Regions from separate parts of the Paenibacillus sp. TSM33 genome, predicted to be linked through region 3. Evidence: riboswitches for the same ligand, from Rfam matches in the RefSeq annotation. Region 3 holds a riboswitch; each other region holds the start of a gene.

Region 1 (10,758 bases), on a different contig from region 3:
GCGTGTATATTGTGATTGTCTCGTGTGCACAGAGGCACGCACGACAGGAACGAATGTAAGGTTGAGATCGTCTGTGCTGATCGAAAGCGAGACAGAGGATTTTATGATTGATTGTGGCCCCGACTGGCGTAGACAGTTAGAATTGCGCAGTCTGCGTTTTATCTCTACAATCCTCGTGACACATGCACATTTTGATCATATTGGAGGATTGCCAGAATGGGCGGATGCCTGTCGCTGGACCGGGAACAGAGGGCGCTTGTACGCTCCACAGGAAGTGATCGACACGATCCTGCGTCAATTTTCCTGGCTCCCCGGGAACCTGGATCTTATTCCAGTAGATCAGGGAGTTCAGCTTGGCGGATGGAACATCCGGGGATGGCGCGTGAATCACGGAAAGAACGGATATGCTTACGCTTATCGGTTGGAAAAAGGCGGCTTCTCATGGGCCTACTGTTCAGATTCGATTGGACTGAATGAGGCGGAAATTTTGCCTTTACATAATCTGAATTTACTCGTATTGGGGACAAGTTTTTACCATGAGGAAGCGGAGTATGCCACTCGCTCGGTATATGACATGCTGGAGGCTCAGGAGCTTGTAGGAAGACTGAAGCCCGGAAGTACGGTGTTTACACATATGTCCCATGATGTGGATATCACATACAACTACGGGTTGCTGGAAGGGATCAGTTTGGCACACACAGGCATGAGTTTGCCGTTAGAATAACGATGGTTTTACCTTTACATCGTTCGACTGATGCGTAGAAGTGTGGAGATCCCTTCTTTAATTTGCAGCTCATTGGCGTAAGAATAGGACAGCCGTATATGCGTCTTACCCTCTGCGCCGAGGGGATCAAATACATTGCCCGGGACAAAGGAAACGGACTCTTGTATACTTTTGGCAAGCAGCTCATTAGGTTTTATCGTAGAAGGTAGCTGGAGCCACAGGTTGAGTCCCCCCGCTGGGCTGGTCCATGTCCAGCCGGAATCGCAGAGGCTGGCCTCCATCGTTTCCTTACGGATCTGGAGCGCGATACATAGCTTTTTAATATGTTGCTGCATACGTGGGGATTGAAAGTATTGTAAAAACAGCTTTTGATTCAGCAGCGGCGATCCATTGTCCACCAGTGCTTTTTCGCTCAGCAGGCTGTCCATAAGCTGACGCCGACAGGTCACGGCTGCGATTCGCAGACCGGGCGCGACATATTTGCTGTAGCTGCGAATATAGACGACGCTACCCGAGATATCATAGGCGAAAATCGGAGAAGGCGGCTTTTGCCCAAAGCTGATATCATAGGTGCTGTCATCCTCGACAATAAGGCAGCCGTAACGCTCGGCCAGTTCGGGCAGACGTTTGCGCTGCTCATCGGGAATCGTAAAGCCGGTCGGATTGTGAAAGGTCGGATTTATATAAAAGAGACGTGGTTTTTCCGTTTTCAGGCACCATTCAACCTGGTCCATATCATAACCTTCCGGTCGTATATCAGTCACAGTCAGACGAGCGCCTTGTCTACGAAATATTTCCATGGCGGGACCATAGGCCGGCCGTTCGATTAGTACACGGTCTCCTGTACGGATCAGAGATCGGGCAACCAAATCGATGGCTTGCTGTGCGCCGGAGGTAATCAGTACTTCGTCCGTGGATACTGCAAAATGCTTATCTGTGCTAAAATGCTGCGCCATGGCATCACGAAGCTCAGCGTCTCCTTGTACAGCAGAATAGGTAGCCGCGATTTTTGGATGCTTTTCAAACACCTGCATCATTAATTCTTTCCAATATCGGTTGGGTAGGAGAGAGGGATCAATCAGGGCCTTGGAAAATTGGAAATCCGCATTCACGGCATGGACTCGGGTGAGTCCATCCATCCCCCTCCAGACGGAAACAGACGGGTCGTCTGCCGCATAAGTGGATTCCGATTGGAAAAGCCGCTTTGTGGATGAACGTTCCGAATAGGCAGTATATGTTCTCAATCCTGCTGCATGGGAAGCGTGAGCGTAATATCCCGATTTATCCTTTACATAGATACGCCCTTGTTGTTTTAACTCCTGATATGCCCGGAATACGGTTAACCGATGCACACCCAATTCCTGAGCCAAACTTCGCACCGACGGCAATTTAGCGTCTGTTGGCCAGTCCCCGCGATCAATCCGTACATTTACGTAATGGATGACCTGCTCATACAGCTTTAAGCTCGGATCTGTCGAGATATGTTCTGTTGAAAACAATAATTCGCTGTTATCCTTGCCCATGCTGTCCACGCTCCTTTGTGTGTATTGTACTATACAGCACTTCCAAAACGTATACAACTGTTCTGTGGTTGCCCATCTGTTCTGTCTGTCTCCTTGTATGCTTGTGAGTAACAGAAGGGAGAGAGAAGTGTCATGATTGGTATCGCCTTTACAGTTATGTGTCTCATTTTTGGCACCACATTTTTGGCTATCAAAGTGGGAGTGGAAGCCGGACTTCCGCCGTTTCTGTCGGCAGGTGCACGTTTTATGGCAGCAGGGGCGATCTTGTTTATTGCGATGAGGCTTTCAGGAAAGGTTCGATGGTCGTTATTATGGCGTAAGGAAATGCTGCTGATTGGGACGGGAACGACCTTCGGCACATTCTCAACACTGTATTGGGCAGAGCAATATGTCAGCTCGGGAATCGGTGCTATTTTGTCAGCCACCGGACCGATGATGATTGTGCTCATGCAGTCTGCAATATTGCGGCAGAAAACGACAAGAATTACGCTCATGGGTTGCATGATCAGCTTTCTCGGGGTCGTACTGGTAGTATTGCCCGGCTTGGCGGTCCAAATCAGCGGTCTGTGGCTGGCAGGTTGCATGGCCATTTTGATAGGGGAGCTGTGCTATTCGGGAGGAGCTCTGTATTCCAAGCGAGTCATGGATGCGTTTCGTGATACGAACCCGATTGCCTTAAATGCAGCACAAATGTTCCATGGTGGTTGGATGCTGTTAGTACTGTCAGCTTTTACAGAGCCTTGGAATTCTGGCGGATGGAATCTGCTGCCTGCCATAGGCTCTCTATTTTATTTGATCCTGTTTGGTTCCATGATTGCGCAGACACTATTTTACTGGCTTATGGCGCGTACGAATCCATTGTTTCCGACCACATGGCTCTACATTTCACCACCGATTGCTGTAGGCCTGGGTGCTTTTTTGTATGGAGAACATGTAAGCTGGTGGATGCTGGCAGGAGTGCTGCTCATTGTGACCGGGTTGATGTGTATGAATAACGGAATTATCCGTCTGGTGAACAGACGTAAGGTACGTTCTGCTGCCTGATACTTTGAAGCAATCAGGTTAGATATGATCTGACACAAAGAGCCTCCAAACTGCCGTATGTTAATGAACCTGCGGCGTTTGGAGGCTTTGTTGTTGAAATACTTTATTTAAGTATTACGGAAACAGTCACTTTCTGCTTATTCAACATTGAGTACGAATTTGTCGATGGCGTGCTTAACACCGTCTTCGTTATTACTGCGAGTAATGTAATCAGCCAGCTTTTTCAAATCAGGAATCGCATTCTCCATCGCTATGCCAAGACCGGCACATTCCAGCATTTCATGGTCATTCCAAGAGTCGCCGATCGCAATGGTCTCCGACAGATCACAGCCAAAATGGTTTGCAAGGAAGGCAAGGGCGTGGCCTTTGGTGCCTTCATGATGCATAATTTCCAGGAAATGAGGCTTGGATTTTGTAATATGCACTTCACTGCCAAGCAATTCGCGAAGTTCGGGAATTAATTCGTCTAATACTTCTGGCTCGTCGATAATTAGCAATTTAGGAGCCGGTTGCTCTATAACTTTACTGAACACAGGCTCTACAAAATATTCCGTGTTGTTCAGCTCGGTGTAATCTTTAATTTTCTGATTATCTTCACGTGTATACAATTTGTCATCGATATACGTTTGTAAATGCAGATTGCGTTCCACGCAGAATTCATACAGACGACGTGCAGCCACGAGTGGAACATAACGCTCATACAGCACGTTTTCGTCGAGCAGGTTTTTAACCAAAGCTCCTTGGTACGTAATAATCGGTACATTCAACCCCGTCTGACGTGCAATTTTGTGAGCGGAGGCATAAGCTCGTCCAGTAGCGAGAGTAACCACCACACCTTTAGCTACAGCAGCTTCCAATGCCTGTTGTGTCGCTGGAGTAACTTCTTTCTGGTCATTAATGAGAGTATCATCAATATCAATGGCAATTAATTTATACATATCGGTATTCTCTCCTTTATCTCTATCATGGGGCAATATTAAAATTGTATCTTATAATATTCAAAATGACAATATCGCATTGAAAAAGGGACGACGCCCATAAGAGCCTGTCCCCTTATAACCACTGAAGTATTGGCTTGAAACCATGGAAAAAAGTAACGCTTAGTCTTCCAAAAATACAAGTCCAACAAAGTCGTCCAGCTCAATATTACCAAAGTAATGCTTCAAATCGAGAGAGGATAAGGCTTGACGGACCTCACCTTCATCATAACGCTTGCCGCGCAAGATATTTTCAATATCAGCAACGTCACCTACACCGAAGAAATCCCCGTAGATTTTAATATCACGGATGTACCCTTCCTTCAGATCCATGCGGATATCTATAATACCGACCGGGAATTTACGTGTGTGCTTGATATTGCTCTCGGGGGATAGACCGTAGTTCCAATCCCACGATTGATAGCGCTCTTTGGAGATTTCATGGATTTTAGCCCAATCCGCATCGGTGAGCTTATATTGAGGCACCTGATCCAATTCTGAGCCAAAGATGGACCGCAGCAGTTCCTCGCGAAATTGTTCTATGGTCATCTCACGGTCCATCAGTTCGCTGATGTTAGCCACGCGGCTACGGACGGATTTTGTGCTTTTGGATTTAAATTTTTCGGGATTGGCGTGCAGCGATGCAGCCACATTGTCCAGATTCAGGTTGAACATCAATGTACCATGGCTGAACATACGTCCACGTGTGGCAAATTGAGCGTTTCCTGAAATTTTACGTTCTCCGACTTGCAGATCGTTGCGTCCTGTCATTTCGGCTTCTACTCCCATTTGGCGGAGGGCGTCAATCACAGGTTGCGTAAATTTGAGGAAATTATGAAAGGACTCCCCGTTATCCTTGGTAATGAAGCTGAAATTTAAGTTACCGAGATCATGATATACAGCCCCGCCGCCGGACAGGCGACGAACGACTTGAATATTGTTGTCTCTCACAAACTCAGCGTTGATTTCTTCAACGGTGTTTTGATGCTTGCCTATAATAATAGAAGGCTGATTAATGTAAAACAGCAGATAGCTGTCGTCCAGCGGTAAATGCTTGAGCGCGTATTCCTCAATGGCAAGATTAATAGCTGGGTCGTGTATGCCCTGGTTGTCGATGAACAGCATGTCCATTCCTCCGTATATACAAACTGTGTATTTTATGTGTGCCTCCCCCTATTGTAACCCAAGTGAGCCATGCACAAAAGCTCATTTGCATTGACGGGACGCAAAAAGCAGCCTCATAATGGAGCTAAATGATTGAAAACGGGCGGAAAGGATATGAGGCAATGATAGAGGTTTACGGTCATGGCGGGGACAGGGAAACAGCTGCCGCGACATTTGGTGGAGCTGCGGCGGATTTTGTGGATTTTAGTGCGAATATTAATCCGCTTGGTCCGCCACCAGAGGTGCTTGAAGCACTGCAAAGCTCATTGGGCACGGTGATTCGCTATCCAGACCCTGGACACCGCCACTTTAAAAATATGCTCGCACGGCGGCTGCACGTTCCACCGGAGTCGTTGAGCATCGGTAACGGCGCGGCTGAAAGCATGGCGCTGCTGCTATTGGGCCTGGCTCCCAAGCGTGTGGGCACAGTGGAGCCGTGTTTTTCGGAATATGCCGAGCTGGCTGGCAAATTCGGAGCCGAGATTCATCGGGTATACGGGAAGGCTTCGCTTCAATGGAAGGCGGACGTGAAGGACATCCTTCAGCTCATGGAGCAGGTAGATGTATTGTTCCTTGGGCAGCCGAATAATCCGAACGGTGTGCAATATGGCGAGCAGGAGCTATATGAACTGGCAGAGGCGGCTGGCAGAACAGGTACCGTGCTGGTAGTAGATGAAGCATTTATTGATTTTATCCCACTGGAACGGCAAATCTCACTACTGCCTGTACTGGAGCGCTATCCTCATGTGATTTTAATCCGATCGATGACCAAATTTTATGCCATTCCTGGCTTGCGATTGGGCTATGCGATTGCTCATCCGGACTATATCCGGCAAATGACGTCCAAACAGGTAACCTGGAGTGTTAATGGATTGGCGTTGCTGGCTGGAGAGGCATGTCTAAGAAGTGGGCAAGCTTATGAGCGCCGCACACAGGAACTGATTGCTACGGAACGCAGCCGCTTGCTGACTGCTTTTGCGGAATGGGGCTGCGGTGTCGTCCCCGGCGAAGCCAATTACGTGCTGGCAAGGGCGCCGGGAACGTGGAGTGCATCGGCTATTCAGCAGGCGCTTGGACAACGTGGGATTCTTATACGTAGCTGTGCCATGTATCCTGGGCTGTCGGCGAGCCATTTTCGAATTGCAGTCAAGGACGCCGAAGCCAATAATATGCTGCTGTCCGCACTCAGTGAAGTGCTGGAGGAGGAGCAGGGGCGTGATAGTTAGCTTGATCATAATGGCAGCCTATTTGCTGGACAGGCTGATCGGCGATCCGAGATGGTTGCCGCATCCAGTCATCGGGATGGGACATGCCATTTCAGCATTGGAAAAAGCGATTCGTCGTAAGGTCCGCAGTGACCGGGGATTGAAACGTGCGGGTATACTGCTTCCACTCATTGTGGCAGGAGGCTCATTTGGGCTTGCTTGGGGGCTATTGCGTGTGCTTGCCTGGATTCACCCATGGTTGTCTGTCGTCGTAGAAATTGTTCTGGTTGCAACCACAATTGCTTCCAAAGGACTAAAGGACGCAGGACTGTCAGTATACCGAGCGTTGCAGGCGAATGACCTGACTGTGGCACGTCGGGAGCTAGGCATGATTGTCGGGAGGGATACGCAGCAGCTTGACGAGCCTGAAATTGTGCGTGGTACCGTCGAAACAGTCGCTGAAAATATCGTGGACGCCATTATTTCCCCGCTTTTTTATGCCCTGATCGGGGGAGCCCCCTTGGCACTGGCATATCGTGCCGTAAATACGCTCGACTCAATGGTTGGCTACAAAAATGAAAAGTACCTGCATTTAGGCTGGGCCTCGGCACGTCTGGACGATGTAGCTAACTACATTCCGGCTCGCCTCACAGCAGTTATGCTTGTGATAGCGGCGTGGTTGTATCGGCTGGATGCTGCAAGAAGCTGGCGAACAGTCAAGCGAGATGCCCATCTGCACCCAAGCCCAAACAGCGGCTTCCCCGAATCAGCAGTGGCAGGTGCCTTGGGGATTCGTCTTGGTGGCTATAATGTGTATCACGGCGTACGCTCCTTTCGGGCATATATGGGCGAAGGGATACGACCGCTGGAGTCGAAGGATATCCGGCATACAATCCGGCTGATGTTCGCCGTATCCACTATGTTTGTAGGGTTGTGTTTGTTGGGCGCTACGGGGTGTTTTGCCTTGGGATGGATGCGGTGAGGAGTGACATCATTTTGAAACAAAATACAGAAGGGAAAAGAGTGCGAGAATGTGCACTAAGTCCGAACCCACAACAGGATATTGAGCCGAATGATGCTAAAGAAGATCTGCAGTGGGACATGGAGCTCGTGCTAGTTCGTCATGGCACAACCTTATGGAATAAGGAACGTCGATATCTGGGACATGCCGATTTGGGTTTGCTGTCTGGAGCAGAGCAGGAATTAAAGCCTTTACGGAAAAAAGTGCAGGGCCAGTCCTTTGCTCGAATCTATTGCAGTGACTTGATGCGATGTCGCCAGACTTTGCGGATCATTTTGCCGGAGTCAGCATTGACGACTGAACGTTCCCTATCTGCTATGCCTCCTATCATGGAGCCACGTCTGCGAGAACTTCATTTTGGCGAGTGGGATGGAAAAACGTATGACATGCTTAAGGATGTGGCGTTGTATCGCGCTTGGATTGATGAGCCGCAACGAATTACTCCTCCTGGAGGAGAGCCTTGGATCGATTTCGTGAATCGTCTGCGCGAATTTCTAGACTCTCTGTATGCGTGGCGTACTGCTATGGACGTTCAGTCCATAGGGTTTAATGCCGCGCCGTCCTCTGTTTTGATTGTTACGCATGGTGGTGTAATTCGTCAGTTGGCTTGTATGCTTATGCCAGGCCATGATTTTTGGAGTCTAAATCCGAAGCCGGGAGATGCATTTAGGATTCGGTTAAGGTTGACTGGACCGCACAACTATATCGCAAGATTGCTTTCTCATTAGGTTAAACACGGCGAATAAAGCGGCTGTTTGGGTTGTAAGCTAACTCTTTTTAACCTATAATCATCAAGTAAAAGAACGGCTTGACTACCATTACATCAAATATCCAGCAGACGAGGTCGGCGCTGTGTGAGGAATCTACTGTTTTCCTTCACTGCGCTGTTAAAAGGGAAGTCGGTGTGAGTCCGACGCGGTCCCGCCACTGTAAATGGAAAATTGCCCATTAGCCCTGTTTTATGTGCCGTCAAGCACATGAAAGAATATCAGGACATGCATCTTCCATAAGTCAGGATACCTGCCCGTCCGCCTGTCACCATAATCCTTCGAGGAAAGGATGACGTGTTCTCAGTGACTGTCCATGCGGAAAGAAGCTGCCCGCCTGCGCACGATCTGTGCTAACGTGACCCCTGTGTCCTAATATGAGGATACGGGGTTTTTTGATAGGAAAAGAAGGCTGGAATGAGGAAATACGGATGATGTTCAAGTAACGCTCTTAACGATTTTTGTATGAAGGGGTGCAAATCATGGCAGTAAAGAAAATAAAGGTATGGACAACAGGTCTATTGGCGCTGATATTGGCAGTTGTGCTGAGTGCATGTGGCGCGGATGGAAAAAATGCAGAAAATAAAGAGGGCCAAGCTCCTCCACAGCAGCCGGGACAGACCGTAACCGCACAAGAGCCTCCGGGCAAAACGGTTTACCCGCTAACGGTTAAGGATGCAACAGGACAGGAATTTACATTCAAAAAAGCACCGGACAAGATTGTTTCCGTCTCCCCGGCAGAAACCGAGGCGCTGTTTGCTATCGGACTGGACAAGGAAATTGTCGGTGTCTCCGACTACTCTGATTACCCGGAGGCAGCTACGAAAAAGCCTAAAGTGGGCGGTATTATGAAACCGAACGAAGAGGCGGTCATTGCTGCGAACCCTGATGTCGTTTTTGCAGGGATTTCACTTAGTGAACAGGCTACGACTAAGCTGCGTGACATGGGGATTATGATTTTTAAAACGGAACCGAAAACCGTTGAAGATGTCATAGCTAACATCGAATTGTATGGGAAAATCACCGATCATCAGAAAGAAGCAAGAGCGGTGACCGACAAGATGAGAGCAGATGTAGCGGAAGTAAAAGAAGGAGTTAAAAATATCGGCAAAGGGCAGAAGCTGCGGGTATACGTCGAATTTTCACCAGGCTGGACAGTGGGTAAAGGCGAATTTATGGACGAGCTGATTACATTAGCAGGTGGTGAAAATGTAGGTGCCACGCAGAAGGGCTGGTATCAAATCAGTGAGGAAAATATTATAGCTACCAACCCTGACGTGATTTTGTACAGCAAAAGTGTGAAGGATGACAAAACAGGCCAAACCCTCGGCGATATCATTAAAGCTCGCAGCGGATGGGATCAAATATCGGCTGTTCGTAACAATCGTGTATTTGCCGTGGACGATAATTTGATCAGCCGTCCAGGTCCACGTGTAACGGAAGGACTCAAGGAAGTGGCTAAGGGCGTGTACCCTGAAATTTTCAAATGAACCGCAAACTGATCGGTTTTGGGGGGACAGGTCTTGTCTTGCTGCTGCTGACGTTGCTGCTCTGTCTTGGCATCGGCTCGGTCAGTCTTCCGGTCAGCCAGATCACAGGTATTTTGATCAACCACCTACCGTGGTTAGGTGATACGTTTACACCGGATTGGAATACATCCGCAGAGCAGATTATTTTGAAGGTCAGATTGCCAAGAGTGTTACTGGGAATGTTGGTCGGAGCAGCGCTGGCGCTGGCGGGAGCTGGATTTCAGGGTGTATTGCGTAATCCCTTGGCTGATCCCTATACCCTTGGGGTATCCTCGGGAGCTTCGGTAGGAGCGGCAGTACTGATTTATTGGGGGCTTCAATTTTCATTTGTGGGTATATGGACCCTTCCGCTAGTCGCATTTATAACCGGCATGCTGACGCTGTGGATGGTGTTGACGTTGGCGCGTGAAGGTGGGAAAATTCCGACCCAAAGCCTCATTTTATCAGGTGTGGTGATGCAATTTTTTTGGGGAGCCATTGTTTCTTTTCTGACAGCCATGTCGAAGGAAACAGTCAATGAAATATTGTACTGGACGTTGGGAAGTCTTAGTCTGCGAGGTTGGTCATATACGGGAATTCTTTTACCTTACGTGATCGTTGGGCTGGTGTTTCTATGGAACCGGGCACGGGTGCTGAATATTCTGGCTTTGGGTGAACGTCAAGCGGCTCATATGGGGGTTCATGTAGATGCGACGAAGCTATATGTCCTGATCATATCTACCTTGCTGACAGCCGCCGCTGTCTCGGTATGCGGAGTCATTGGCTTTGTCGGACTCGTTGTACCACATATCATTCGTCTGGTGA
Region 2 (10,758 bases), 200 kb from region 3:
GTCAATATTGTGAGCATGGTCGAGTCTACGGGGGTTTATCTGGCAGTAGGCAAGGCGATTGATCAGAAAGTGGAGCAAAAGCAAATCGTCAATGGACTGCGTTCGGAAGGACTTGCGATTATGCTAGGGGGTATTTTTAATGCGTTCCCTTACACGGCTTTCTCGCAAAATGTGGGTCTGATCTCGCTGACTCGCGTCAAATCACGTAACGTTATTTTTGCTGCGGGCGGCATCATGGTCGTCCTCGGTTTGCTGCCTAAGCTGGCTGCCTTGACGACAGTGATTCCTAACGCTGTGCTGGGCGGGGCGATGATCGTCATGTTTGGCTCGGTTGCTGCATCAGGCATGTCTATTTTGTCAGAAGTGGATCTGCGGAAAGAAAGCAATCTGCTGATTGCAGCATGCAGTATTGCCGTGGGCCTAGGCTCAGCTGTTCTGCCGCAAATGTTCGACCAACTGCCGAGCTTTGCCAAAATGCTGCTGCAAAACGGCATCGTATCTGGCTCGATTACGGCAATTGTCTTGAACATTGTTTTGGCAAGAAAACAGGGTGAATCGGTCAAAAGCGTTAATGTCTCAGAAGTTCCACAGAAGGTTTGATGAATAGGAAATAAACAAAAACAGCCGGAGAGAGGACGTAGCCTCTTTTCCGGCTGTTTGGCATGGCGGTAATCAGAATGATTATTTGTTCAGTAGCATGAAGTTATTGATAACCCTCTTCTTGTATGAAAATGGGGGATTGAGAACCTAGTAGAAAAGTTTGCTAGAGTAGTAGATGAGGGAATGGTATAATCTACCTTATGGACTTTGAATAGTGGTGGATGTTTTCGGACCACGGCGCAGCTTCCCGAAAGGGGGTGAAGCCGATGGTCAACCTTGTGTCGTGCTACGATGTGCTACGTTGGATGGTTACGTTACTAAGCCTGGTGTTTAGTATTCGTAAACTTTATCGCTGGCTGCGTCGGAAATTTCGGAACAAGCGAAAACCCACCGCTTGATTAGGTTAGGCGCCTAACGGTGGGTTTAGCTAAGCATTTAGCGCGCCGTGGTGATCCACAGCCCTTCAAGTCCTAAGAGTCTTTGCCGTTGGCGCGGCGAAGGCTCTTTTTAGTATACGGATACGGTGGTTATCTCTATACCTAATTTTAGCACGTGAATTTCGTGCACGCAACGTTAAGACATACCTTCAATTGCGCGCAAGCAATGAATAGCCTTGGTCTTGATTCACACTATATCATTCAAATTTAAAATATTACGCTACACTTGTTGACAAGCCAGTAGCAACAAAATAAGATAATCCTAATTCGTAATAAAAAGGAATAAAGGAAGAAAACAGGTGTGAGCCGGACAACTCTATGTACGAAGTTTCGTAGAGACGATGTAGATAGTTGTTGAGCGTGTTCACTTAAAAGGGAAGTTCGGTAGATTCCGACACGGACCCGCCACTGTATACAGGCATCAGCAGGGTAATGCTGGAGCTTTCAGAACAAGCCACTGGAACTGTGAGGAACCGGGAAGGCCTGAAAGATACGCTTGGAGTCAGGAGACCTGCCTGTTTTGACATCACTGTCAGACCCACGGGATGCTGGGGAGGTGGTTAGGCGTGCTGCATACGGAATGTCTGAAACCAATCTGATTCCTTCTATGTTTTGGAGTTGACTTTGAGGTGAGTTTTGACATTTTATAATGAAAGCATTTCTGACTGCTGATCAGGTGGTCGGGAATGCTTTTTTCGCGTTTTGCGTTAGGTTTATACGATTTTACAAGATAGAGAGGGAAATGTGGGATGATAGGCAATCGTAATAGGCGTTCATGGTTCATATGTACAGGATGGCTACTGCTGATGGCAGTCATGGCTCTTTCGGGATGTGGCACAGCCACAAAGACGGAGGATAGCTCGGGCAAGGGTGAGAACAGGTCTGCACAACAGACTCAAGCAGATAAAAAGCTGGTGATGGCGTATACGTGGAAACCGTCAGGCGTCGATCCGCATGGAGACAATAGCTGGGACGTGATGCGTTCCGGTGCCGGTGAGACACTCATTCGTTTGAATGAAAAGCTGGAGCCTGTGGCTTGGCTAGCCAAGGAGTGGGAACATGACAGTCCTAACGTGTGGACGTTCAGCTTGCAGGATAAGGTCACGTTTCATAATGGAAAGAGCATGGATGCAGAAAGTGTAAAAGCATCTTTGCTGCGCTCAATCGAGAAAAGCCATCTGGCGAAGGATTTACTGGATGTGAAGTCCATTGATGTAACTGGTCCGCTGACGTTAGAAATTACGACAAACCAACCGAATGCAGCGCTGGTATCCAATCTGGCTGATCCGTCAACGATCGTGCTGGATGTGGCATCCATGAAAGATGAGCAGAGCTACCCTGCGATGACAGGTGCTTTCAAAATTAAAGCCTTCAACAAGGATCAATCCTTGGTCGTCGAGCGTTATGACGGATACTGGGGCGAAAAGGCACGACTGGCTGAAGCGACGATGAAATTCATTACAGACGGTAATTCGCGCCTGATGGCGTTGCAGTCTGGTGAAGTGGATGTAGCGACGGATATTCCGGTAGATAACGCAGAGGTATTAAAAAAGAACGACAAGCTACAAGTGCTGTCGGCTCCATCCTTGCGCACCCATATGATTGTGTACAACATGGAATCGCCTGTGTTCAAGGATGCAACCAACCGTAAGGTGGTGGACAGTCTGATTCCGCGCGCATCCATTGTGAGCGCCGTCATGAGGGGATTTGGTACGGAAGCAAGCAGCCCGTTTCCGAGTATTCTTCCCTTCGGTAAGATTGAGCGCAAAGCATTGGACGGAACGACGGAGCAGTTGTTGACGAAGGATGGCTGGCAGAAGGATGCCCAAGGTACGTGGACCAAGCAGGGTAAGCCATTCGAGGTTACACTGCTGACCTTCCCTCAGCGTCCGGAGCTATCCGTCATGGCTGAGGTGATTCAGAGCCAATTGCTAAATGAGGGAATCCAGGTCAAGATTCGCAAGGTGGAAAATATCGACGAGGCGTTGACCAAAAACGATTGGGATTTTGCTATGTACAGCATGCTCACGGCCCATACAGGGGAGCCGCAATATTTTATGGACATGTTCTACTCCTCTACAAGTGCAGCGAATGTAAGCCGTTATGCTTCCAAACCGCTGGAGAATATTCTTCACAGCCTGAAGTTGGCAAAGGATACCGCACAGCGTAATGCGGTAACACTGCAAGCGCTGGATATCATCAATACAGATTTGCCGCAGTCGTTCATTGTGCATCCTGACAATGTGTTTGGTGTAAAAAAAGGAGTGAAGGGCTTTACGCCGCATCCGATCGAGTATTACTACATTACAGCGCAATCCGATATTGCGGAATAACGAGCAACGTATCCTATGATTCGTTTTATACTGGAACGTGTGGCGCAGCTGCCCATCATTGTATTCGTTGTATCTACGCTGACTTTTGTACTGATGAGGTTGGCCCCTGGTGATCCTGCTCTCATTTTACTCACCGCACATAATGTTCCTGCTTCTGGGGAGGCGCTGACCGCGCTGCGAAACGAACTGGGCTTGAATGAGCCGCTTCATATTCAATATGTGAACTGGTTGAGGGATGTGTTCACAGGGCATTGGGGAACCTCGTATGTGTCCAAGGAGTCGGTGCTAAACGAACTATGGAGCAGACTGCCCGCCACGGTGGAGCTAGCTTTGGCGGGCTTTGCCGTCATGACGGTGCTTACGCTTGGGATGGGACTGGCTGCCTCGCTAAAAGTCAGCGGTCCACTAGATCGTCTGGGCAGGCTGTTTGCTTTGCTGGGATCGTCGGTCCCTTCTTTTTGGCTTGGTTTTCTGCTGATCTATCTATTTTCCGTTCGCTTGGGCTGGCTCCCATCCATGGGAAGGGAGGACTGGACACATTTAGTACTCCCAGCGTTGACACTTGGTGCAGGATTAGGAACGGTGCAGGCTCGTGTATTGCGGGCTCAAATGCTGGAGCTGAGTGACCGAAATTTTGTGAAAGCGGCGAGGGCTCGCGGTTTTTCACGTATGCATATTCTCTTTTTTGAGATATTTAAACATGCCGTTCTGCCTATGATCACGCTGTTAGGTACGAATCTATCATTTATGCTGGCAGGTAACGTCATCGTAGAAACCATTTTTTCATGGCCAGGGTTGGGCAAGTATTTTATAGATGCAATTACGCAGCGGGATTACCCGGTGATTCAGGGATATGTTATGTTTGCCGCGTTTTTAATTGTAGGTGTTCAGTGTTTGGTGGATGTGGTTCAGACGGTGATAGATCCAAGGCTGCGTTTGCGTTAAGGGGGAAGCTGAGAATGAAAAAGATACGGCTTTCCTTTAGAGGAAGCTTGCTGGCAGGGGGCGCACTGTTTGGCCTGATCGTGCTGCTTGGGTTGCTGGCTCCATGGGCCGCTCCTCATGATCCTCTGCATGTGGACCTTCTGAACCGTTTGGCACCACCCAGCCGTAAATATCTTTTCGGTACGGATCATCTGGGTCGGGATGTGCTGTCACGGCTCATTTATGGAATTCGGACAAGCGTGCTAATCGCTTGTGCGATTACGGTAGCTACGCTGTGTATTAGTCTGCCCACAGGCTTGCTCATTGGTTATGTGCGAGGACGCGTGGATCAGCTGATTATGCGGGGAATCGATGGCGTACTGGCTTTTCCCGATATTATCTTAACGGTGGCGATTGTGGGTATTTTGGGGCCGGGTTTCGTCAACATGACCTTAGCGATTATTGCGGTACGGTGGGCGGGCTATGTCCGCTATATCCGTAGTTTGGTTCAAAAAGCCTGCCAGGAGGACTATGTACGGTATGCCCGTTTGTCCGGCAATTCACACGTGCGCATACTAAGAAGTTATGTATTGCCACAAGTATGGCCGCAATTATTGGTATATGCGGTATGGGATATTGGACACGTGGTGTTGATGATCGCGGGGCTATCCTTTCTTGGGCTGGGTGTACAGCCGCCCAAGCCAGAGTGGGGTGTGATGCTGCATGATGCAACCTCGTATTTTCAGGTGGCTCCGCATGTTATGATCTTTCCGGGTTTGGCGATGATGCTGTTTGTGCTTGCCTGTCAGCTTCTGGGTGATCATTTTTCAGAAAAGGGGGCGGCGAAATAGTGGGAAAACGAACAGTCATAGGGTGGAAGGATACAATAGAGCAAGCTTACGTACGAAAACCGTTGTTACACGTGGAACATTTGGAGATTAGTCGTACAGGTGCAGGAGCAGGCGGAAGCGGGAACGGGAGCAATCCGCTACTGCGAGATGTGAACTTTTCCGTTTACCCAGGGGAAATTGTGGCTCTGACTGGACCAAGTGGATGTGGCAAGAGCCTGACCGCACACGCAATCGCGGGTATGCTGGACCCAAGTGTTGGTGTTACGCAAGGGTGCATCTACTATAACGGGGAAGACATTATCCCATTCCATGAACAGCGCTGGCAAAGACTGCGCCGTGAGGATATTGCCCTGCTCATTCAACAATCGCTGAGCGGGCTGAACCCGATCCGTACCGTCCGCGCCCAGCTGACGGATACGCTTAGACTGCACGGACGGCGCCAGATGCATGCCCAGAAGAGGCAGGCTGATCTTGTCCCGTCCCACACTGCATCACAGCAGACCTCACGGATGCGACAGATACTGAACCGTGTCACGGAGCTGGCTGGAGGCCGCACTACTCCAGGGCAGGAAGCTTATTTGTGTTCTCTGCTCCGCAAGGTCGGTTTTGCCGATCCTGAGTATATTCTGTCATCATATCCTTTTGAACTAAGCGGAGGTATGTGCCAAAGGGTGCTGCTGGCTGCAATGTTAAGCTCCGGCCCACGTCTCTTTATTGCCGACGAGCCCACTACAGCGCTGGATGTGATCAACCGTGACAAGGTTCTGGCATTGCTTTTACAGTTGAGAGAGGATTTCGAGCTCACTATTTTGTTGATTTCACATGATCGCCAGGGTATGAGTCGCGTAGCAGATCGAGTATTGGAGATGACCCCGGAAGGAAGGATGCAACCGTGATATTGGAATTGAAGAACGTCACCAAAGCTTATCCTGTCCGCAGACGGAGAAAAGGCTGGTTCAATACGAAACAAAGTGAGCAGGTAATAAAGAAAGTGAGTTTGGAATTACGACAGGGAGAATGCCTTGGACTGGTTGGAGAAAGCGGAAGTGGCAAAAGTACGCTGGCGCAGTGTATCCTGGGGCTGAAGTCCTTGACCTCGGGGGAAATCTGGCTGGATCAGCAGCCCATACATACTGGAAGGATGAAAGATATTCATCTGTACAAACGAATCCAGTTAGTCGCGCAGGACTCGGCCTCCTCACTGCATCCCCGTATGACCATTCGAGATATTCTGATGGAGCCGATTCGTAACTATTTTCCTGAGCGAAAAGTAAGGGCACTGGATATCTGCCTTTCCCTACTGAATTCGGTAGGGTTGAAGGCTGACAATCTCAAAAAATACCCTACGCAGCTAAGCGGTGGACAAAAACAGCGGGTGTGCATTGCTCGGGCGTTGGCGGTTGAACCAGAAATCATCCTGTTCGATGAATCCGTCGCCAATCTGGATACGACAGCCCAGTCCTCCGTGCTGAACATGCTCAAAAGAATGCAGCTCGAACGTCAGTTGTCCTATCTTTTCATCACCCATGATCTTCAATCCACCCGTACGTTCTGTGATCGTGTTGCCGTCATGGTTCAGGGAGAGATCGTGGAAATATTTGAGGATTGGGATGAAGAACTAGTGAAGCATGAATACACGCGTACTCTATTTCAAACGTTGGCGGATTAATCCATAAATTTAATATTATGCAAATTCAAAATAAATAAGAGCTTTGCTTGTCGAATATTGTTGACAAAATATAATGTGGTACCTATTCTAAATATGATTATGATAATCATTATCACATATATAGAAAAGGGGAAATACATTGATGTCCGTTCGACACCGCAAGACTGCCACCTTTATGTTGGTAACGCTCCTCTTATTATCCGTTATTCTGGGCTGCGCGAAGCAGGAGAACACACCTGCATCCACCTCTGCTAACGGAGCTGCCAATGAAAAGTCGATCACGCTATCGTGGCCACGGGACATTGGTACAATGAATCCTCACGTATACAACCCTTCCCAGCTTTTTGCACAATCCATGATTTATGAGCCGTTAGTCAGCTACAAGCAAGGAGGTAAGCTGGAGCCTGCTTTGGCTGAATCTTGGACCATATCCAAGGACGGCAAGACATATACGTTTAAGCTGCGTAAAGGTGTGAAATTTTCCGATGGAACGCTATTTAATGCAGCGATTGTCAAAAAGAACTTTGACGCTATTATGAAAAATGAGAAAACGCATAGCTGGCTTGGTATAGTAGGCGTTCTCGACAAAACTGAAGCTGTAGATGACAGTACGTTTCGAATGACGCTCAAAGAGCCATACTACCCAGTTATTCAGGATCTGTCTGTCGTTCGCCCGTTCCGTTTTCTGGGTGAAGCCGGTTTCCCGGATGATGGAGATACGTCCAAAGGAATTAAGAAACCTGTAGGTACAGGACCTTGGATGCTGGATGAATACAAGCAGGATGAGTATGCAACTTTTAAGCGTAATCCGAATTATTGGGGTACTGCACCGAAGGTGGACAAAATCACGGTCAAAATTATTCCCGATGGTGAAACACGTGTAATGGCCTTTGAAAAAGGCGACCTGGATCTGATCTATGGAGAGGGTGTCATTAGTCTGGATGCTTTCAAACAGCTTCGCGACACGAATCAATATGTTACCACGTTGTCCGAGCCTGTCGGCACAAGAAGTCTGTTGCTCAACTCGTCCAATCCCAAGTTGGCAGACCTTCGGGTGCGTCTGGCACTCCAGCATGGATTTAACAAGCAGGCGATGGTGGAAGGCGTAACCTCGGGGCTGGAGGAAACAGCAGATACGGTTTTATCTAAAAACTATCCGTATACGAATGTCGACTTACAGCCAATAGGCTATGATGTGGAAAAATCCAAAGCATTGTTGGATGAGGCTGGCTGGAAGCTGCCCGCAGGCGGCACAGTTCGGGAGAAAGATGGACAACAGCTGGATTTTGAGCTGATTTTCGATAAGACCGATCCGATTCAAAAGGCGATGGCTGAAACCATTCAGGCTGAATGGGGAGAGCTGGGTGTCAAAGTGAATCTGACCGGACTGGAGCTGACGGTTCAAATCAAGCGGCTTAGATCCAACCAGTTTGATCTATATTTCTGGTACAACTATGGTGCGCCTTATGATCCGCATTCCTTTATTAATGTTATTGCCAAGAAGAGCTTCGGAATTTCTGAGGTGCTGAGCGCCCTTCCGATGAAGAAGGATCTGGATCAGCAAGTACACAAAGCACTTTCATCGACAGACGAAACCAAGCGTCAGGAGCTGTACGCCTCAATCTTGAAGACACTTCAGGAGCAATCTGCAATTGTGCCTATTTCGTATATTAAGAAAACGGCAGTGTATCAGAAAAAGATTACCAACTTTGTATTCCCAGCTAATCGGGATGAAAATCCATTTGAGGGAATTGAAATTGGAAAGTAGCTGAAACGGGAAGGTAACGTTAATTTACAGGATAGGAGGACAACTTATGATTAGCTATATCGGGAAGCGAATGGTAGCGGTCATCCCTATTGTTCTCTTTGCCACCCTCGTTACCTTTGCACTCATTCATATTTCACCGGTTGATCCGGCTGAGGCTTACTTGACGGCTGCCCATATTTATCCTACCCCGGAAATTCTGGAGCAGAAGAGGCATGAGTTCGGGCTGGATCAGCCATTGCTGACACAGTATATGCATACACTTGAAAGAATCAGCCGGTTGGACTTTGGTACTTCGTATCTGACCAACAAGCCAGTGTGGGATGAGGTGAAGGCTCGATTGCCTGCCACTGTTGAGCTGGCCTTAAGCAGCATGGCATTATCCATCGTGGTGAGCATCCCGCTGGGTGTATTGGCGGCGATGCGTAAAAATGGCTGGATCGACATACTGAGTCGAGGGATTTCGTATTTCGGGGCATCTATTCCCCAGTTCTGGCTGGGATATTTGTTAATCTTCTTTTTCTCTGTACGATTGGACTGGCTACCTGTAGAGGGTCGGGGAACGTGGCAGCATCTGGTGTTGCCGACGTTGACTCTGTCGCTGGTTCTGATTGCTTTATATACGCGCCTGTTGCGCTCCAGTGTGCTGGAACAGCTTCAGGAAACGTATGTCCAGTATGCCAGAACCAGAGGAATACGCGAGCGTGTGATTATGCTCAGGCACATACTCAAAATGGCCATTACTCCGCTAATAACAAGTATGGGCATGAACCTGGGCAAGTTGCTGACTGGAACGATTATTGTGGAGCAGGTGTTTTCATGGCCTGGGTTTGGCCGTTATTTCGTGGAAGCCATTTTTAACCGGGATATTCCCGTCATACAATGCTATGTGTTTTTGGCGGCATGCCTGTTCATCGTATGCAATTTGCTCGTTGATCTGGTGCATTTGTATATGGACCCCCGAATTTCTTCGAAGGGACGAGCAGAGCAGTGCAGATAAGGTTGCGTAAAATGTTCAAAGGTCAAAAGGTAATCGTGGTTTGCTCTGTCGTGCTGGTAGCCCTTTTTATCATAATGGCGCTGGCTCCATGGCTGGCTCCACATGATCCGGTTAAAGTCAATTTACTGCATAAGCTGGAAGGCCCCTCAAAAGAGTATTGGCTGGGGACGGACCATCTGGGTCGGTGTAATCTATCCCGGCTACTGTATGGAGCGCGAATTTCGCTCGGCTTTGCGACATTAATTTTCTTGTCCTCGCTTAGTATCGGTGTTGTGATCGGATCAGTTGCAGGTTATTTGGGCGGTTGGGTCGATAGTGTACTGATGCGGTTTTGCGAAGGCATTATGGCGTTTCCCAACTTGGTGCTTGTGCTCGGCATTGTCGGTATTTTTGGGCCGGGTCTCATGCAGGTGTTGTTTGCCTTGATGCTGGTGCAGTGGGTGTACTATGCCCGAATGTGCCGCAATATGGTCGTCAGTCTGAAAGAGCAGAATTTTATAGCGGCCGCGAGGATCAGCGGCTCTTCCTCAGGGGCCATTATCCGGCGCCACATCATTCCGAATGTGCTGAGGCCGATTGTGGTCATTGGTACGCTAGAGATGGGCTGGGCGATCATGGATATCTCCGCGTTGTCATTCCTGGGTCTAGGCATCCAGCCGCCGACTCCTGAATGGGGAGCCATGATCCATGAGGGAACGGGATACATCCGCAGTCATCCGGAATTAATGATTTATCCAGGTATCATGATTCTGGCGGTGGTAATGGCCTTCAATATATTGGGAGAGGCGTTGTCCGACCGATACGGAATTGCCAAACGTCAGTAAAACAGGAGTGACAACGATGGAGGACACGGCGAAGATGCAGGTGCTGAAGGTCAGTGGCTTGCAGGTAAAGCTCAAAACTGATGCAGGGGCGATATCTCTGCTAGAGCCTATCCATTTTAAACTGAAAAAGGGGCGGGTTCTGGGTCTTGTCGGCGAGAGTGGTAGCGGCAAAACAGTAACCTGTAACGCGCTTCTCCAGCTACTGGATCGCCAGACGATGGATGTGGAAGGCAGTGTCCGTCTGAATGGACGTGAGTTGAATGGAATGCCAGCCGAGGAGATGCGCCGCATTCGGGGCAAGGAAATTGCTTTCATTATGCAAAATCCGATGAGGGCTTTTACGCCAGTATATACG
Region 3 (10,758 bases):
CAAATGAGATGACACCCCTAAGCTGTAGAAACTTCGTTGAATGCATTGTACGTGATGTCAGATGTAAGTTCAAGCCTGAAAGCCGGAACTCTCTGGTTCTCTAGCACCCAAAGTAAAATGACCTAGCCGTACTTCCCCACTAAGTGACAGATAAACATCCCGGATGCCGGAGGCTGATTGGACCCCTTCGGAGAGCGTCACCCATGCTTGTGCCCCTCCTGTATTACCCACATTGATGCGTGCCACAGCTTGGCTGTCCGGCGTATCCCAATGCAGCTCGATTGCTGCATCACTGCTGTTGCCCGACACGCGGCACTGAAGCACGGTCACACTCACCGTATTCATGTCTACACCATGAAAAGCGATCCAGCCGGCACGTTGCGGTGAACGGGGACGTACACAAGCCTCCTTTTGCTCCTTGCTTTCATCCAGCAGAATGTCGAAGCAATCATCAAAATTTTCCGCTCGGATGCTTGTTCCGGCTTGCCGTGGTGGAATAACTTCGCCTCGAACGTACACAGGATGCTCCAATCGAATATCCGCTGAGGAGGCACCTGCCAGCAGTGTATATTCACCCGATTCAACGCAATAGCAATCCCGTGTGACATCCCAAATCGCCCAATCCTTCACCCGAACCGTAAAAGAGACCGTTCGCGTCTCACCTGGCTCCAAGCGAATGCGTTGAAATCCGCACAATGTCTTCAACGGGCGCTTTACGCGCGAGGCTTCAGAGCGTACATATAGTTGTACAACCTCTTCACCAGCAGCTGCCCCTCGATTCGTCACATCTACCCACACCTGGATAGTATCTGCGGCGTCAAGTGCAACCATAGATTTAACGTTATCCTTATGGGCGTCTGTATGCAGATCACTATATTCAAATGGCGAATACGTTAACCCGTGTCCAAATGGATATAACGGTTCACCTTCAAAATATTGATAGGTACGACCGCCACGAATAATATCATAATCCCTGATATCGCCCAATTGATCCTCATTCTGAACCCAGGTCATGTTCAGTCGCCCTGCGGGTGCGTAATCTCCAAACAATACATCCGCTATGGCTGTACCATGCTCTTGTCCCGCATGAGACGTATATACGATCGCTGGAATATGCTCTTGAAGCCAAGGAATCGCAAATGGATAGCTGCCTGTCAGAACCACAATCGTATTCGGATTGACGCGATATATTTCCTCGATAAGTCGTTGCTGGGAAGCAGCCAGTTCCAGGCCTGGGCGATCATTCTCTTCCTTTCCGTTAATAAGCGGGTGATTTCCAACGAATACAATCGCTGTATCTGCCGCTTGCGCAGCGGCTATCGCCTCCGCCAAGCCATCCGATACCGTCTCAATACGGAAAGTCGTACGGTCGGAGTCTGTGACGTTAGATGCAGGAGTTGCGGATTCCATCACCTTTAAGGAGCCTTCCGTTCCTGCGGTCACTGGCTTACCATTCCACGTGGTCCACAGATGCTCTCCTTGTTCTACAGGAGTCAGTCCAAAGACCTCTTTAACATACCAGCCATACGCTTCAGCAGCTGTCACACGAAGCGTCTCCTCATCGCTCGTCACATAGGTACCCAGATGTTCATCATGCAGCGTCACGCTGCCATAGCCCCAATCTGTCATGGTCAATACCGTGGGCTCTCCATCCTGGGACAGGCGCATATCGCCAGAAGAATTAACTATGAGCTTCGCGCCATCAGTCGATGCTGTCAAGGTCACACGATCTTTGGCATCGGAGTACACGACACGTTCCTCCGAGCTCCCGCTTTCCAGCTTGGCACGAATCGCCTCCAGCGGTGTAACCCGGTAAGGCAGCGTACCGGAATACCAGTCGCGGAACACCTCATTGCCATGCAAACCAATGACCGCTACTTTGCCACACTGGGCAGGGTTCAATGGCAAAAGTTCCTGCTCATTTTTGAGCAGTACGATCTGCTCCCTCGCCGCACGCAACGACAATGCACGGGCTTGCTCTGTCATTAAAGCCTCCTCCCCGATGGAGGCATATGGATTGTCTGCCGCCGGATCAAATTCTCCCAAACGGAAACGAACGCGAAACGTATGGAACAATGCCCGATCTAAGTCCTCTTCTTGTAGCGTGCCCTGCTCCAAGGCTTCTCGAATCGCCTGCTTGGAGAGCTCTGCATCATCGGTAATGCTGTCAATTCCAGCGCGAATAGATTCAGCTACGCCCGGCGTATGGGAATCGTAATATTGATGGTCGTTTACAATCCCCATCACATCACCCGCATCACTTACGACAAAGCCATTCATTCCCCATTCGCCTCTGACAATATCATTAACACCATGGTATAACGTAGCAGGCGTTCCGTTGATCAGATTGTAAGAAGTCATCATCGACTGGGCTCCGCCTTCCGTAAAAGGCTTCTCGAAGGCTCTTAGATAATATTCTCGCAGGTTTCGTGGGTCTATGCTGGAGGAGCCAACACCCCGGTCCACTTCATTATTGTTACCGAGAAAATGTTTTAACGTCGCAACCGCTTTCAAATATACCGGATGATCACCCTGTATCCCTTTGACCAACTCCTTCGACAATTCTCCCGTCAAATACGGGTCTTCGCCGTAGGCCTCCTCATTCCTTCCCCATCTTGGGTCACGCTCCATATCCACTGTAGGCGCCCACAGGGTCAGACCGTTCAATTTCGGGTCACGACGATAGTAGACACGCGCCTCATCTGCGATAACAGAGCCGATCTGACGCAATAACTCCGTATCCCAAGTACAGGCCAAACCTACAGGCTGAGGAAATGAAGTGGCCTCTCCCAACCAGGCTATCCCGTGTGCTGCTTCCGTACCGTGCTTGTAAGCTGCAACTCCCAAACGGTCAATGGCCGGCTGGTATTGCAGCATAGATTCGATCTTTTCCTCTAAGGTTAGTCGCGACACGAGATCCCTTACACGCTCATCTAGTTGAATCTTCGGATCTTGAAATAAATATTCGATACCCGTTGTTTCATGACTCAAATCCGTCATCCCCTTAGCTTCATTAAGATGATAAAAAGTTCTTTCACGAAAGCGTTTTAATATATCATAGCGGAAAAAGGAGCACACCGGCAACAATACCGAAATCATCCTTAATTGGATGAAAGACAAACCGCGGCATACGAGAAAAAAAGTTACAATTTCTTTTTCTTATATAAAGCTAAAAATGATATTTTTTGGTATAATCAGGATATATCATTGAAGGAGGAAGCGCTGATGAAAAATACCGGAATGACACGGCCTCTGGATCAGCTGGGGCGAATTGTACTCCCTAAGGAAATGCGCACCACTATGGATATCAATATCGGTGATTCGCTTGAATTCTTCGTAGATGAAGAAGGATTTGTATTAAGGAAATACACGGGTGTCTCCTGCAAATTTTGTGGCGCAGTGGATCATTTAACTTATTTTCGGGACAGCTTTATTTGCGCTGATTGCATCCAGTTATTAAAGAACGATGAACATGTACATGCCACAAGCAATGATGCCATCCAGGCTCAAGAACATACCAAATCGAACCAAGCCAACACTACCTGGCAGCCCAAGCATTCCAGAGTGCAACAAGGTGAAATGGTAAAAAAGCTCCGCAAGCTGATTCAGGAACATCCGAACCTGCCACAAAAAGTGTATGCAGAAATGCTCGATATTTCCCAAGGCCGTGTGTCCCAACTGAAAAAGCTGCTCTAAACCTTCTAAAAATTTATTTCCCAATATCATATACGATGTACTCGAAAACCTACTTATTTCACTGTAACTGCAATGGCCAGGTGTAGAGTAAGGTACATATCTGTGGATGTGTCCCTTATTCTATACCTGGCCTTTTTGTGCTTCCCGCCTCTATCAATGTGACAATAGTCACATACTCTCAATGTCTACGTATATACAATATATAGATCGAAACAATTGGTTATCGCTAGATATCATCAATATGTTGTTTTTGTGAAAAATATATATTTTTTACTATATGGAGGGTTTTACGATGAAGGTGCTGGAGGAACATCAATTATACGACATTGGTGAGCGAGTCATTGGGGCACAAGATCTGGACATGCTGCGGGAGAATGCAAATTTAAATGGAGAATCGTTCAGCGGTAAAATGAGCAAGCTTGGCTCGGAATATGCCAAATGGTATGCGCGCCTGCGTGTACTTCCGCCTGAATTGACAGACGCGATTGACCGTGGATATGTATATGTTCACGATTTGGACCAATATGCGCTCGGAACTACAAATTGTATCTTTATCCCATTTGGTCGTTTGCTACAAGACGGTTTCAATACAGGCAATGGCTCTGTACGCACACCGCAAACAATTATGTCTGCTATGGCACTGGTCGCCATCATATTCCAGTCTCAACAAAATAGCCAATTTGGTGGTGTCTCTGCCAATAAAATAGATTGGGATCTAGCTCCATACGTTGCTCGTTCCTTCCGCAAGCACCTGCGCAAAGGACTCCGGTTGTTCGAGGAAGAAATAGACTCCAGCTGGTCTGATGACGAACTGCATTTAGCCAATACTCAATTGCAAGAAGTCTGCCCTCGTTCATACTCATTCGCACGCGAAGAGACAGAGACAGAAACCCGGCAGGCCGCCGAGTCGCTCATTCATAACCTGAACACGATGAGCAGTCGGGCAGGGGGGCAAATTCCATTCACTTCACTGAATTACGGGATGTGTACGTCTGCTGAAGGCCGGCTTGTTTCGCAATCGTTGCTGGAAGCCACGATTCGTGGACTGGGCAGCGGGGAAACTCCTATTTTCCCACAACATATTTTCCAATGTAAAAAAGGAGTCAACCAGGCAGAAGGCGATGTCAACTACGATTTGTTCTTAAAAGCGGTAGAATGCTCTAGTAAGCGGATGTATCCCAACTTTGTGAATGTGGATGCTACCTTCAATCTGCCTTATTACCGCGCAGATGACCCGGATACCATCATTGCCACGATGGGCTGCCGTACCCGTACCATTTCTGACCGTTTTGGCAGAAACCGCCAGAGCGGCAAGGGTAATCTCTCATTTAATACAATTAATCTGGTACGGCTCGGGATTGAATATGGTATTTGCACAGGCAAGCGTCTGACACCTGACCGTGATCGCTTTGATGCGAGACTGGAAGAGGTTATGCGAATTGCAGTGGACGGTCTAATCCATCGCTATCATATCCAGACCAGCCAACCTGCCAAAGCCTCGGACTTTATGATGCGCGAAGGGGTATGGGAAGGCGGAAAAGAACTGGCACCTGATGAGAAGGTGGGAAGCGTCCTAAAGCATGGTACGCTTTCGGTCGGATTTATCGGGCTGGCTGAGTGCATGAAAGCATTATACGGAAAACACCACGGAGAGGATGATTTTGTATACCGTGAAGCACAACGAATTATCACCTCTATGCGTGTGTATTGTGATCGAATGAGTGAACTCCACAATCTAAATATTACATTGTTCGCGACACCTGCCGAAGGTCTGTCTGGCAAGTTCACATTGCTGGATCAACGTGACTTCGGGATTATTCCTGAAGTAAATGACCGGGAATATTACACGAATTCCTTTCATATTCCGGTGTATTACAAGCTCCCGGCTGCTCGTAAAATCAGCTTGGAGGCTCCGTTCCATAATCTATGTAATGCTGGTGCAATTTCATACATCGAGCTGGACGGTAATGCGCGGAATAACCCGGATGCGTTTCTTAAAATTGTTCAGTACGCGCTGCATCAGAACATCGGCTACTTCTCCATCAACCATCCGGTGGATCGTTGTACGGAATGCGGCTATGAAGGGATTATCGGGACAAGCTGTCCTCAATGCGGCACGGATGAGGAACACACGCACTTTCAGCGTTTACGTCGGGTAACCGGATATCTGACAGGTGATTATACCGTTCGTTTTAATGCTGCCAAGCAAGCCGAAGTTCGCGATCGGGTAAAGCATAAGTGAATTTGTGCGGCTATATTCCGGAATCTCTGAATGAAGGATACGGCCTGCGCACCGTCGTATTCATTAGCGGTTGTCGCCATGCCTGTCCCGGCTGCTTTAATCCAGCTTCGTGGAACTTTCGCGCAGGGGAGCCATTCACGCCCGAGCGTCAACAGGAGGTCATCCGTGATATCATGGATAATCCGCTGTTGGACGGATTGACTCTCTGCGGGGGAGACCCTTTTTTCTCAGCAGCAGAATGCTCGCAATTCGTACGTGACTTCCGCGCGGCTTGTCCCGACCGAACCGTCTGGGCCTACACAGGCTTTGTCTACGAAGATCTGCTCATGGATCAGGAGCGACAGGAGCTGGCGCTATTGTGTGACGTGATTGTGGATGGCCGTTTTGTTGAACAGCAAAAGGATCTGACCCTCCCCTTTCGGGGCAGCCGTAATCAGCGCCTGGTAGATGTGAAAGCCAGTACTCAAGCAGGTTACACCGTTTCATTGGCTTAAAGGCGATGTTCTACTTAGCAAGATGCTATTCCAAAGACAAGTCCCCCACGATGGGTTGGGCTTGTCTTTTTTTGCATATAACTAACAGATTCCACTCCAGTTTCCATTACTGTTTCTATTGCACATCCTGTAAGTTTCACTTATGATGGTGAACAAGTATACGAGTGCATAATTATTCGTCATACCTTAATCGCATAGCTTGGAGATAGGTGTCTGTTCTATCCAGATCAGACTTAAAAGGGAAGCCGGTGCAAATCCGGGACGGTCCCGCCACTGTAAACGGGGAATGTTCAGCTACTCAACACCCACTGGTCCACAGACCGGGAAGGGATGCTGAACGTCATGATCCGTAAGTCAGGAGACCTGCCTATTTTAACAACATCGCAGTACCTACGGAAGATAGGGAGGTGTTAAGAGCAGTCGCCGTATTTTTGAATTTTAATCGCGGAGGCATTCTTTCCCCTACTTATTTTTAGATTTGGGGACAGAATGCCTTTTTTGGTACGTAAAAATAAACTGGCTACCACTTAGGAGGAAACCTACATGTCCATTAACGAACGATCTGCATTGTCCGGTTTGACTAGCAGTAATCTGGGATATCCGCGTATCGGCGGGAACCGGGAATGGAAGAAAGCACTGGAGCGCTTCTGGCAGGGTAGTATTAACGAAAGTGAACTGCATAGTGAGATGAAAAGATTACGTCTTGAGAATCTGAGCAAGCAACGTGACAAAGGTATTGATCGCATTCCTGTCGGAGACTTCTCCTATTACGATCACATGCTGGATACATCTGTGATGTTCGGTCTCGTCCCCGAACGCTTCAACTATCGTCCTGCAGGTCCGGTTCCTCTGTCTGTGTATTTCGGGATCGCACGTGGACAAAAGGGTGCTACTGCCAGTGAAATGACCAAATGGATGAATACGAATTACCACTACATCGTTCCCGAATTGGAAAATGCGGCTCCATTGCTCACTGAAAATAAACCCTTACTAGCTTATCGTGAAGCAAAGCAGGAGCTAGGTATTGACGGTAAACCGGTTCTCATCGGTCCCTATTCATTTGTTGTTTTATCCAAAGGCTATGATCGTAACAATCTGGCCTCTATTATACGAACCTTCCTGCCTTTATACGCCCAAATCCTGTCAGAGCTAGCCGCAGAAGGCGTGCAATGGGTCCAAATCGATGAGCCTGTCCTGACAACCACATTTCCGGTAGAAGATCTGGAGATTATTCAGGAGGTCTATGAAGCTTTGATCCAAGCTGCCCCCTCCTTAAACATCATGCTGCAAACCTACTTTGGCAGCCTAAATCATTATGAGCGTCTGACTGAACTTCCGGTACAGGGAATGGGCCTTGACTTTGTATATGATGATGGAGAAAATCTTCAGCATATATCACGGCACGGCTTCCCCAAAGGGAAAACGCTGGGCGCTGGAGTCATTGACGGGCGCAATATATGGCGCAGCGACCTGAATGCCGTGGCTGCGCTGCTGGGCCAGTTAGCAGAACAGACCACTGCCGCACAGCTTATCGTGCAGCCATCGTGCAGCCTGCTGCATGTGCCGGTCAGTCTGGAAGCAGAGCACAAGCTGGACCGAGAGCTGGTGCATGCACTAGCCTTTGCCGATGAAAAGCTGGATGAAATCGCAGTCTTAACGGCTGCACTTGGTAAGCACGATCCATTCGCACTTGCCAAGCTTGGGCAAAGTGCGGAGGCGGTAGCCCGCTTCAACAGCTCAGCGGCAAGGGTACAGACAGCTGCCGATTTGGCCAACCTGTTGACAAAGGAGCCACTATCACGCAGCGTTCCTTTCGCCGAGCGCCGTATAATTCAGCAAAATAGGCTGAAGTTGCCCCCACTGCCTACGACGACCATCGGTAGCTTCCCGCAAACTGCTGAGGTTCGCAAGGCCCGTCTGCACTATCGCAAAGGAGAATGGTCTGCCGAGCAATATCGGACATTCATCCAGCAGCAGATCAAGGAATGGATTGATATCCAAGAGGACATTGGCATAGATGTGCTTGTACATGGGGAATTTGAACGGACCGACATGGTTGAGTTTTTTGGCGAAAAACTAAAAGGCTTTGCTTTTACACAAAACGGGTGGGTGCAGTCCTACGGCTCCCGCTGTGTTAAACCGCCGATTATTTACGGAGATGTGTCGTTCGACCAACCAATGACTGTCGAAGAGACGGCATTTGCTCAATCGTTAACCTCCAAGCCAGTTAAAGGGATGCTTACAGGTCCTGTGACCATTTTGAACTGGTCCTTCGAACGTAATGATATTCCACGCAGGCAAGTTGCTTTGCAGTTAGCTTTGGCATTACGGGCAGAGGTAGAGGCACTCGAAAAAGCGGGTATTAGCTTGATTCAGGTGGATGAACCTGCAATTCGAGAAGGGCTTCCGTTGAAAAAAGAACAACAGCAGGCCTATCTGGATTGGGCGGTTCAAGCCTTCCTTGTAACCACGGCCACCGTTGAGCCTGCGACCCAAATCCATACACACATGTGCTATTCCGAATTTCAGGATATGATCCAGTCCATTTCTGACATGGATGCCGACGTGATTTCTATTGAAACCTCTCGTAGCCACGGTGAACTGATTGTTAGCTTTGAGGATCAAGTGTACGACAAAGGCATTGGTCTGGGCGTGTACGATATTCACAGCCCGCGCATTCCTGATGTATCAGAAATGCTAAGCATGATCCAACGTGCCTTGCGCGTACTGCCACCAGATTTGTTCTGGGTTAATCCAGACTGTGGGCTGAAAACCCGCACCAAGGAGGAATCTGTTGCCGCATTGCGGCAAATGGTACAGGCGGCTCAAGCAGCCCGAGCCGTGCTGTCTGTATCCAACTAATATTTTGATCGTATCCATTTGCGTCATCATGTCCACTATATCCTATTCCCTTTCGGTCTTTCTATTAGAGACCGAAAGGTGAATTATTCCAAGTCATATAATGTATATGCACCTTTAATATGCTCGATTTTCATCTGCTTGAGATGTACACCTAAGCCATGCTCTCGATCCCAGGAACAATTAAAATTCAAATATAGTTCATCCTTTTCCGATGAGTCGGGAATCAATATAGATATAAGCTGCATTCGATCCAGCAATTGCTCTGGTCGCTCCACATAAGGCGCATATTCATTAGGGTCCTCTCCCCATGAGCTGTATGCCTTCCGATACTTTTCCACGATGTCTACATAATGATGGTATATGGACTCCAATACTTGAGGATGGATCGCTGACGAACATGCCATATACTTCTCCCATGTCTTTTTCTGAAGTTCCGTAGGTTCTGCTATAGCCTGTGCCTGTTCTTCAGAGTCGGCTCCCACGATAAATTCGACTTCAACCTCCGATGGCTGCTCACAAAAATCAAGATGCACCGCACCACGCAGTACAATCTCCTCCGACACATCCCAAGTCTCATCATCCAGTTCCAGTTCCCTATACCAGTGTTTCCAGTCCATCCTTTATCCACCTCTCCATCATAGGTAATCTTTAACTCTATTGAATACTTTACAATCTATCATTTTAATGAATGAAATTAAAGTAATATTCTATGGGTGCACCCAGCCAGAAATCGAGGAATTCCCAAATAAAACTACTTTATTCTACAAGATTCGCTATTCATGTAAGTCTTCAAGAAAGAAAACCAGCCCATTTTGACCCGAAGATTTTATTATTAAAAATTTAGTACCTTGCATTAATCAGTACATGATGTTAAATTATACCTGACTACTGATTTATAATTAGTACCCGTGACAAATTAAGCACAAACACACGTTTCTTCCCCTTATTCCGCACGACACCTATGAATTATGATTACATCAGGAAGGGAGCATCGCTCGTGAATGTGAACATCCAATTCAAAAAAGGGGTACTGGAACTATGCGTTCTAGTTCTAATTGGACGTAGAGACCGCTATGGCTACGAATTGGCTCAAGCCGTCTCCCGTCATATTGAAGTAGCAGAGGGAGCCCTCTACCCACTGCTTCGCCGTCTGGTATCCGAGGGATACTGCACGACGTATTTACAGGAATCAACCGAGGGTCCGCCCCGTAAATATTACCGGCTGACCGATACCGGCAGCCATTATACAAGATTACTTACACGGGAATGGAATGACTTTGTCCATCATGTCGCAAGCCTACTGAAGGAAGGAGATCCTGATGAATAGAAAACAGTTTCTTACAGAGGTGGAGCAGCGCCTATCCCCTCTCCCTGCAGAGGTACGCCATGAGCTGCTTAGTGATTTGAGCCAGCATTTTGACTATGGCTTGGTCAATGGAAAAAGTGAAAGTGAGATTGCTCATG

What was found. A riboswitch is a leader RNA that binds a small molecule or an ion and turns the genes downstream of it on or off. The one in region 3 is predicted to bind cobalamin.
Region 1: it holds a riboswitch for cobalamin, as region 3 does, so the genes downstream of both, ACN6NF_RS06685 (ABC transporter substrate-binding protein) here and metE (5-methyltetrahydropteroyltriglutamate--homocysteine S-methyltransferase) in region 3, are expected to answer to the same signal.
Region 2: it holds a riboswitch for cobalamin, as region 3 does, so the genes downstream of both, ACN6NF_RS24590 (ABC transporter substrate-binding protein) here and metE (5-methyltetrahydropteroyltriglutamate--homocysteine S-methyltransferase) in region 3, are expected to answer to the same signal.

Annotation. Positions count from the first base shown of each region.
Region 1 covers NZ_JBLZXB010000010.1:606,431-617,188, forward strand. The annotation lists gene ACN6NF_RS06645 (MBL fold metallo-hydrolase) at 1-724, shown strand, start outside; gene ACN6NF_RS06650 (aminotransferase-like domain-containing protein) at 739-2,247, opposite strand; gene ACN6NF_RS06655 (DMT family transporter) at 2,380-3,291, shown strand; gene ACN6NF_RS06660 (Cof-type HAD-IIB family hydrolase) at 3,429-4,229, opposite strand; gene ACN6NF_RS06665 (lipoate--protein ligase) at 4,392-5,393, opposite strand; gene cobD (threonine-phosphate decarboxylase CobD) at 5,555-6,658, shown strand; gene cbiB (adenosylcobinamide-phosphate synthase CbiB) at 6,648-7,619, shown strand; gene ACN6NF_RS06680 (histidine phosphatase family protein) at 7,634-8,386, shown strand; cobalamin riboswitch at 8,487-8,700, shown strand; gene ACN6NF_RS06685 (ABC transporter substrate-binding protein) at 8,908-9,915, shown strand; gene ACN6NF_RS06690 (FecCD family ABC transporter permease) at 9,912-10,758, shown strand, end outside.
Region 2 covers NZ_JBLZXB010000023.1:280,233-290,990, reverse strand. The annotation lists gene ACN6NF_RS24595 (nucleobase:cation symporter-2 family protein) at 1-600, shown strand, start outside; cobalamin riboswitch at 1,366-1,570, shown strand; gene ACN6NF_RS24590 (ABC transporter substrate-binding protein) at 1,787-3,370, shown strand; gene nikB (nickel ABC transporter permease) at 3,386-4,315, shown strand; gene ACN6NF_RS24580 (ABC transporter permease) at 4,330-5,145, shown strand; gene ACN6NF_RS24575 (ATP-binding cassette domain-containing protein) at 5,145-6,041, shown strand; gene ACN6NF_RS24570 (ABC transporter ATP-binding protein) at 6,038-6,814, shown strand; gene nikA (nickel ABC transporter substrate-binding protein) at 6,957-8,582, shown strand; gene nikB (nickel ABC transporter permease subunit NikB) at 8,629-9,579, shown strand; gene nikC (nickel ABC transporter permease subunit NikC) at 9,591-10,403, shown strand; gene ACN6NF_RS24550 (ABC transporter ATP-binding protein) at 10,420-10,758, shown strand, end outside.
Region 3 covers NZ_JBLZXB010000023.1:80,033-90,790, forward strand. The annotation lists gene ACN6NF_RS23660 (Rrf2 family transcriptional regulator) at 1-3, opposite strand, end outside; gene ACN6NF_RS23665 (glycoside hydrolase family 3 C-terminal domain-containing protein) at 70-2,991, opposite strand; gene ACN6NF_RS23670 (AbrB/MazE/SpoVT family DNA-binding domain-containing protein) at 3,226-3,696, shown strand; gene ACN6NF_RS23675 (anaerobic ribonucleoside triphosphate reductase) at 3,989-5,938, shown strand; gene nrdG (anaerobic ribonucleoside-triphosphate reductase activating protein) at 5,935-6,432, shown strand; cobalamin riboswitch at 6,623-6,817, shown strand; gene metE (5-methyltetrahydropteroyltriglutamate--homocysteine S-methyltransferase) at 6,976-9,294, shown strand; gene ACN6NF_RS23690 (DUF6985 domain-containing protein) at 9,378-9,911, opposite strand; gene ACN6NF_RS23695 (PadR family transcriptional regulator) at 10,292-10,621, shown strand; gene ACN6NF_RS23700 (DUF1700 domain-containing protein) at 10,614-10,758, shown strand, end outside.